Regions from separate parts of the Priestia sp. SIMBA_032 genome, predicted to be linked through region 1. Evidence: riboswitches for the same ligand, from Rfam matches in the RefSeq annotation. Region 1 holds a riboswitch; the other holds the start of a gene.
What was found. Region 1 has a riboswitch for S-adenosylmethionine ahead of SB717_RS20525 (methionine ABC transporter ATP-binding protein). Riboswitches for the same ligand answer to the same signal wherever they lie in the genome.

Region 1 (4,393 bases):
CGCCAGCTTTTTCAAAAATCGATAAAATACGTCCTTGCTCAGCTACCGCATCACGCATAATAACTGTACCGTTTTTCGGAAGATCTTTTAAGCTTTTGTATTTTTTAGAGTAGATACCAATTGGTTCAATGTGAATAGCACCGGCACTTACGAAATCATACCCTTTTTCACCCTTGTGATCTTTTAACACTGAATTCATATAAGGAACGTGCTGGAAGTAGTTTGCATCAATTTCATTGTTTGCAAGAGCTGTGTTCGGTAAGATGTAATCTTGGAATTTTTTAATTTCTAAGTCAATTCCTTGTTTTTCTAAAATCGGTTTTGCTTGTTCTAAAATTTCAGCATGAGGCGTATTAGATGCACCCACGACAATTTTCTTTTCATCTTTTGATCCATTGTTAGATCCACACGCAGCTAATCCCACTACTAGTGCAGATGTTAACGCTAAAGCCGAAAGCCATTTTTTCATAATAAATAATCCTCCCTTTATCTTTTATCAATTTTTGCAGTAATCGCATCTCCAATAAGTTGGATAATAAATACAATAATCAAAATTAAGATTGTAGCGGCTAGCGTTACGTCATTATGACTGCGCTGGAATCCTTCTAAATATGCAAGGTTTCCAAGACCTCCGGCTCCAATCACACCCGCCATTGCCGTATAGCCAACTAATGCAATCGTTGTTACCGTCAAACCGGAAATTAAAGCTGGCAGCGATTCAGGTAACAGCACTTTAAAAATAATGGTGCTTGTTGTTGCTCCCATTGATTTAGCAGCTTCAATCACACCTTTATCAATTTCGCGCAGACCAATTTCTACAAGACGCGCATAAAATGGTGCTGCTCCAACAATTAAAGCAGGTAACGCTGCATTAGCACCTAAAATACTTCCTACCAATGCTTTGGTAAATGGAATCAGTAAAACAATTAGAATAATGAATGGAATGGAACGAAAGATATTTACAACCGCTGACACAATGGCATATAAAGGTTTGTTTTGCCAAAGCTGTCCTTTGGACGTTAAAAATAAAAGCAAGCCCAATAAAATACCTAGAACAAATGTGGCTACAACTGAAATAGCCGTCATATATAGTGTTTCATTTGTCGCTTGAATAAAATCATCTAAAATAACGTTTGGAAATAGTTTCTCAAGCATTTGTCATTACCTCCACTTCTACCTGCTGCTCATGAATGTATGCAATGACTTTTTCAACTTCTGTTAATTCTCCGTCTAAATGAACAAACAACGTCCCGTATGAACCTGTTTGTGTGTGAGAAATCTTTCCTTGCAAAATATTAATCGTTACATCAAACTGTTTTAAAATCGTTGTAATGAGCGGCTGCTCTGCTTTTCCGCCAACAAACGTCAGCTGAATAATTTGCCCGCTTGGATACAGCTCTTTCACTTGTTCAATCGTTTCAAACGTTTCCTCTGGTTCAGAAATCTGTTGAACGAATCGTTTCGTAATCGGCTGCTTAGGTTTTCTGAATACTTCTAGCACTTGTCCTTCTTCTACTACTGCCCCATTTTCCATAACGGCTACTCGATGACAAATTTTACGAATGACGTGCATTTCATGAGTAATCAATACAATGGTTAACCCTAGCTTCTCATTAATATCTACTAACAGATCTAAAATAGAATCTGTCGTTTGAGGATCAAGCGCTGATGTTGCTTCATCACAAAGCAATACTTTTGGATTGTTCGCTAGCGCTCGAGCAATACCAACGCGCTGCTTTTGTCCACCGCTAAGCTGTGATGGATAAGCATTTTCACGACCTTCAAGTCCAACTAGCTTAATGAGTTCGTCTACTCGTTTCATTCTTTTTTCTTTTGAAATCCCTGCTATTTCTAACGGAAAAGCAATATTTTCTCTCACCGTACGCGACCACAAAATATTAAAGTGTTGAAATACCATACTAATTTCTTGTCTAGCTTTTCTGAGTTTTCTGCCTTTAATTTTTCCAATATCATTACCTGCTACTTCAACCGTTCCTGTCGTTGGTGTTTCTAATCCGTTTAGCAAGCGAATCAAAGAACTTTTCCCCGCTCCGCTATAACCAATAATTCCGTAAATTTCACCTTGGTTAACGGTTAGATTCACATTATCAACAGCTGTTACTTGACCGCTTTTGGCCTGATAAATTTTCGTAACGTCTGTTAATGTAATCATATTTCTTCACCTTCTTTAATAAAAACTTAATTATGTTAGGTTGCCCTATAGGATGAAAAAGCCTTAAAACAATTTTCCACATTAAAAAAGCCTCTCTGCGCATGACAGAAAGGCTCGATATTTAATCCTTTCTCTCATCTTTCAAAGCGCATAGCTTTGCAGGAATTGGCACCATTTCAGTTAGTCTGACGGTTGCCGGGTTTCACAGGGCTCAGTCCCTCCACCTCTCTTGATAAGAGTTCGCAACAATTATTTTGTTTTTGGGAAATATTCATTCATTTATGAACATTCATGAGTGTGATTTTAGCATGTGTCAGATAGGCTGTCAACAGATTTTGTTCTTGGGATAATATCCCAAGATTTCAACAACCCCAACGGTTCGCTCTCTTTCCATTTCTTCATTTTAAACAAACGTTTGATTATCGAAGCTCCTCGAGTACGTGCTCGATGGAATGAAACGCGTAGAGTTTTTTTACCATTTCACCATTTTCCACTTCAATCAAACAAGGTACGCTTTCAATTGAAAATAATTCTGCTTTTGAAGGCATATAATTTAAATTGCTCATTCCGATGGTTACATCCGGCAGCATCGCTTCTGCCACGGTTAACATTTTTTTTGCCAGCTGACATGTTCCGCAAAAAGGCGTATGGAAAAAGATAAACGCTCTTTCTCCTTCTTTCAACTGATCATCAAGCTGTTTTTCGCTCCATTCTTGCATGTTGCTCATTCCTTTTATGTTAAAAATTCTGCATTAACATCGATATTGGCACTCAGTAATACTGTTGCTATGTGATGTCTAGGGGCGGCAGCAACTTCTCGGTACATTTTATCAATATATAGATGCTCTGCTTCCGGAAGCTCTCGTTTAAATTGTTTTCTTAGCTTATTCCCTGAATCATCAGAGTCAACGAGTATGTATACCTCTTTATTAAACGTACAGTCAATAATTTCATCCAGCTTTGACAAACTAATCGTACCGTTTGTACAAATAATTTCAATTGGTTCTCGAATGATATCTTGAATACGTTTTTTATCTGATTTTCCTTCGACAATAATTACTTTTTCAATTTCAATTAGCCCCATTTTCATCACCCATAATCGTCAGTTGTATAGTAACATCATTTCTTTATGCTATACAATATTCGTTAATGTATCACAGTTCACCTGTTTTTTAAAAGAAATTTGCAAGAAAGAACTGTTTTAAAAGGCAGCTTAGGCCATATTGTTTCCATAAAACAAGAAAAACAGCGGCAGTTGCCACTGTTTAGCACCATCCTGCTTCTTCGTCGCAGTCTGTATATTTTTGCGTTTCACCTTGTTTTTGTACGTCCGTATATTGATAAAACTTATTATTTTCTTGCGAATATCCTTCTTCAAAGCGGTATTCATTGCCGCTTGTTCCGTAACTAACTTCACCAATTGGCTGCTTATCAACATATAATTTCATACCACCGTCATGAAATTTAGCTGTAACGCGATCTGTAACGTCCATTTTTTGTTTTTCAAACATAAAAAGACACTCCTTTAGTTTGTTTACTAATAGAGTGTCCAGTCAAAAATTTTTCATAAAGACAATTTATGGAGGAATATTATCCTTCGTTTGTCATTTCTTCGTATTGCTCTGCTGTCATTAGCTTGTCTACTTGAGAAGAATCAGATGGTTTGATTGTAATCATCCATGCTTCCTCGTATGGAGATTCATTAACAAGTTCAGGGCTATCGCTTAAGTTGTCGTTTACTGCTACAACTTCACCGCTAATTGGTGCATAGAGCTCAGAAACTGTTTTTACTGATTCAACGCTGCCAAACGGCTCGTCAGCTTCTACTGTTGCTCCTACTTCTGGCAGTTCAACGAATACGATGTCTCCAAGCTCAGCTTGAGCGAAATGTGTAATACCTACGCGGACAACGTCTCCTTCTGTTTTTACCCATTCATGCTCTTCAGAATAACGCAAATCTTTTGGTGTACTCATCTTAATCCCTCCAAAATATGTATCGTAATTTGTTTATATAAAAAGCGCCTTCAACGTGGAGAACACTTTCTACAACCTAAAATAACTTCCTATTAACAGTGTAACGTAAAAGGTAAAAATTTTCTATTTGAAAACTCACTTCCACACGTCTTCAAACTGCTCTTCTTTGAAACCAAGCGTTACTTTTTGTCCATCTGTTAGCAGCGGACGCTTAATTAACATGCCATCTGACGCAAGAATAGACAG
Region 2 (4,393 bases), on a different contig from region 1:
GTTCGTCAGAGTCTGCTTACCTTGTGTTACTGTCGGAAGATGATGGTGTTGTCTATATCAATGTTGAACATGTAAAAAGTATAAGTGAATATCAAAATGATAATAACAATAATAACAATAATAACAATAATAACAATCAAATGAATAATCAATTTGCTACAAATCAGGAACCAACTTATATGAAATCAAAAACCTTTAATAATTTATTTACTCATCTATCACACAAATGGGTATCAATCAATGGTGGCGGTCCAGAGGCTGTAGAAGGTGTATTGGTGCAAAGCCGGAATGGTACTTTTACCCTTGTTCAAGACAATCAAGTATTACGCTTACAACCAAGACATGTTAAAACCATTTGTGTAGGAGCAAAAGGATCTTTTAAACAAAATAATAATCAAGATGATGAGCAGAAAGAGGAAAATACAAAAACTGAAGACGGAGGATCAGCAGAAGGCGTTTCAGAAGGTCGTACAGGAAGAAGCCGCACAGGTTCATATTCCTCAAGAAAAAGCCGCCGCACAGATTCACACTCGTCAGCGTCAAGAGAGCAAGTCATCCAAACAAAAAATTATCGCTGGAAAGCATAATGAATAAGAACAAAAAAGGTGCTTATAAAGCACCTTTTCTGTCATATAGGAAAGGGGGAGGAGAATGAGTATAAATCGCTATATTAATAAAATTGTAGAAGTAGATATTTCAGGGAATACTAAGTTTATTGGCAGACTTGTTGACTTAGGGTTAGATGTCATGATTTTGTATAATGGACATGATTATTTGTATATTCCTCTTTTACACATGCATCGTTTGCAGGAAGTATCGGAAGAAGACTATACGGTTTTACGTGAAATAGAAGAGAACTTAATAGAAGAAAGTCAGCGGATTTCCTATCGTAATATTTTACAGCAGGCAAAAGGGAAATTTATTGAAATTTATGTGACAGGAGGGAAATCATTGCACGGCTATATTACAAGCGTGCTGAATGATTATCTTGTGTTTTATTCTCCAGTGTATAAAAATGTCTTTGTTTCTCTGCATCATTTGAAATGGCTTACCCCTTACAGCAATGAGTTAACCCCTTATTCTTTAAGTGACAAAGAGCTACCAGTAAGGCCCGCCTCTGCACCTTTTGTCAGAAACTTTGAAGAGCAGCTTAAAAAATATGAAAATCAACTGGTTGTATTAGATTTAGGGGATCAATCAGAAAAGATTGGCGTACTTAAAGAAGTTTCTAATAATATTGTTGAACTAATTACCGCAAATGGAGAAAGTATCTATTGGAAGCTAGCTCATGTAAAATCTGTGCACTTGCCTTAGAAAAAGAGACCTCGCTGTCGTCTCTTTTTTTTATGTGCTTATCAGGACAAGTATATTGAATAAACAAATGAGACGATTTAAATTTTTTAGAAAATTATGTTGACAATAAAGAAAATCTTTATTAAAGTTAGTAACAACAAACGTTAACCACCAACAATTATATAGAACTCTTATCAAGAGTGGCGGAGGGACTGGCCCTGCGATGCCCGGCAACCATCAAATGAAACATTCATTTGAACGGTGCTAATTCCTGTGGAACATCAGTATTGTTCTAACAGATGAGAGAAATCGTGTATAAACGAACACTCTTTCATCTGTGAAGAGTGTTTTTTATTTTGAGTTAAGGAGAGAAATAGATGAAAATTGAAACTTTATTAGTTCGTTCAGGAGTAGGTCGTGACCCTTCAACAGGTTCTATTACAACCCCCATTTACCAAGCATCAACATTTGCTCACCCTGCTTTAGGGCAAAGTACAGGATTTGACTATGCACGTACGGCAAACCCTACTCGTACAGCATTGGAAGAAGCAATTGCTGCTTTAGAAAAAGGCGAAGTAGGAGCAGCATTCGCTTCAGGAATGGCGGGTGTAATGGCAGTTTTAGCACTATTTAAAAACGGAGATCATTTAATTGTATCAGAGGATTTATACGGAGGAACGTATCGAGTACTAAATGAAATCTTTTCAGAGCAAGGAATTACTGTTTCGTACGTCAACACAGCCCATCTCGAGCAAGTAAAAGATGCGCTTCGTCCCAACACGAAAGCTTTATTTATTGAAACACCTACAAATCCAATGATGCACGTAACTGATTTGCCAGAAGCAATTGCGTTAGCTAAACAGCATGATTTGCTTACTATCATTGACAATACATTCATGTCCCCTTACTATCAGCGCCCTTTAGAGCTTGGAGCAGATATTGTGATACATAGTGCAAGCAAATACATTGGAGGTCATAATGATGTAGTTGCTGGTCTTGTAGTCGCTCGATGTAGTAGCTTAGGAGAGAAAATTCGTTTTTATCAAAATGCAGCTGGGGCAATCTTAGGTCCACAAGATAGCTGGCTGTTATTGCGCGGTGTTAAGACGCTAGCGCTTCGTATGGAAAAGCATAACGAAAATGCACTGAAAATTGCAAATTGGCTTACTGCTCATGATCTCGTGGAAAAAGTGTATTACCCTGGTCTTGAAACACATCCGGGCTATGAAATTATGAAGAAACAAGCAACTGGATTTGGAGGCATGATTTCTTTTGCTGTCTCACACCCTGACATCGTGTCCACGCTTTTGGAAAATGTCAAAGTTATTACATTTGCAGAAAGCTTAGGAGGCGTAGAAAGTTTAATGACATTCCCAGCTCGTCAAACACACGCGGACATTCCGGAGGAAATTCGAAATCGTGTTGGAGTAACAAACTGTTTACTGCGATTATCAGTTGGAATTGAGCACGCAGATGATTTAATTAAAGATTTGAAGGAGGCATTTGATGCATACCAACAATAATAAACATAGATTTGGTACGAACTTAATTCATGCAAATACAGGAATTGACGGTCATTTTGGAGCGGTTAACGTACCTATTTATCAGGTATCTACATTTAACCAAGAAGATGAGACGAACGACGGCCGCTATGACTATTCTCGCTCAGGAAATCCAACTCGTGAGGCTTTAGAAAACACCATTGCTCAGCTAGAAAATGGATACGCTGGCTTTGCTTTTTCATCAGGTATGGCTGCTATCTCCTCGGTGTTATCTATTTTTGAATCAGGGGATGAAATTTTAGTTTCACACGATACGTACGGCGGGACATATCGTGTATTAACACGATTATTTTCAAAGTTTGGTATCAAAACAACTTTTGTTGATACAACGAAGGTTGAAAAAGTAGAAGAAGCTATCACAAAAGATACGAAGGCTATTTATGTCGAAAGCCCTTCAAATCCATTTTTACAAGTAACGGATATTAAAGCAGTAGCAAGTTTGGCGAAGGAGCGCAATGTTCTTACAATTGTGGATAACACGTTTTTAACACCTTATCTACAGCAGCCGATTGACCTTGGTGTAAATATTGTAATTCATAGTGCTACAAAATATATCAGCGGTCACAGTGACGTCATTGGCGGTCTAGTTGTGGTAAGCGATGAAAAGCTAGCGGAAGAAGTAAGGTTTGTACAAAATGCTTTTGGTGCTATCTTAGGACCACAGGATTGTTTTTTACTGCTTCGAGGCATTAAGACATTAAAAGTTCGTTTAGATCAACAGTTAAAAACAGCACTGCAGTTTGCAAAGTGGCTTGAAGAACAATCTCTAGTGAGCCGTGTATACTACCCAGGTTTAAAAAGTCATCCAGACCACAGACTCATTTCAGAACAAGCAAATGGATACGGAGCTATGATTTCTTTCCAAGTACAGGATGAAAAAGTAGCACGACATATTTTGCAAGGAGTCAAATTGGCTTCAATTGGCGTTAGTCTAGGTGCAGTTGAATCCATTCTAACGCATCCTGCAACAATGTCTCATGCAAGTATCCCAAAAGAAGTACGTGAAGAAAAAGGAATTACTGATTCACTTCTTCGCCTTTCAGTAGGGTTAGAGGAATTCGAGGATTTGAAGCAAGACTTTAACGCTGTTTTTCAAAGCTTAGAAGAAAAAGCGTTAATTAAATAAAAAAAGGACTTCCATCAAGGAAGTCCTTTTTCTTGTTATATACAGCTATCTAAAAGGTTTGTGTATAGGGACGTAAGCGCAACTTTTTCATCAGAGGAAAGACTGCTGTTTAGAATTCTTTTGATGCCAAGATGATATTTTACATACGGTGTTTGCCGAACGCGTGGGTGAGTCATTTCATCTTTTAAATCTTTCAGAATGGCTTCGTGAAGCTGATCTTCACTTGCCATGGCTTGGTTAGAAGCGAACGAACGGTTCAACCATAGGGTCTGATAAGCTGCTAGTAAATGTTCAGAAGTCATTGTGCAAAGAGCTCCTTTAGATTAGTTTCTTCATTATAATAATTTATATTTTACCATAAGTATTAATACGTGTACGTAACTTTTACAGAAGCAGATACAGTCAAGGACTG

Region 2: it holds a riboswitch for S-adenosylmethionine, as region 1 does, so the genes downstream of both, SB717_RS02100 (trans-sulfuration enzyme family protein) here and SB717_RS20525 (methionine ABC transporter ATP-binding protein) in region 1, are expected to answer to the same signal.

What each region holds. Positions count from the first base shown of each region.
Region 1 is NZ_JAWRXD010000006.1:246,738-251,130, reverse strand. It holds gene SB717_RS20535 (MetQ/NlpA family ABC transporter substrate-binding protein) at 1-469, opposite strand, end outside; gene SB717_RS20530 (methionine ABC transporter permease) at 487-1,155, opposite strand; gene SB717_RS20525 (methionine ABC transporter ATP-binding protein) at 1,148-2,173, opposite strand; SAM riboswitch class I at 2,305-2,412, opposite strand; gene SB717_RS20520 (thioredoxin family protein) at 2,593-2,892, opposite strand; gene SB717_RS20515 (toprim domain-containing protein) at 2,907-3,257, opposite strand; gene SB717_RS20510 (YusG family protein) at 3,439-3,684, opposite strand; gene gcvH (glycine cleavage system protein GcvH) at 3,764-4,147, opposite strand; gene SB717_RS20500 (arsenate reductase family protein) at 4,283-4,393, opposite strand, start outside.
Region 2 is NZ_JAWRXD010000001.1:420,379-424,771, reverse strand. It holds gene SB717_RS02110 (spore coat protein) at 1-587, shown strand, start outside; gene SB717_RS02105 (DUF2642 domain-containing protein) at 652-1,314, shown strand; SAM riboswitch class I at 1,482-1,599, shown strand; gene SB717_RS02100 (trans-sulfuration enzyme family protein) at 1,671-2,816, shown strand; gene SB717_RS02095 (trans-sulfuration enzyme family protein) at 2,800-3,981, shown strand; gene SB717_RS02090 (hypothetical protein) at 4,017-4,283, opposite strand; gene SB717_RS02085 (SIMPL domain-containing protein) at 4,346-4,393, opposite strand, start outside.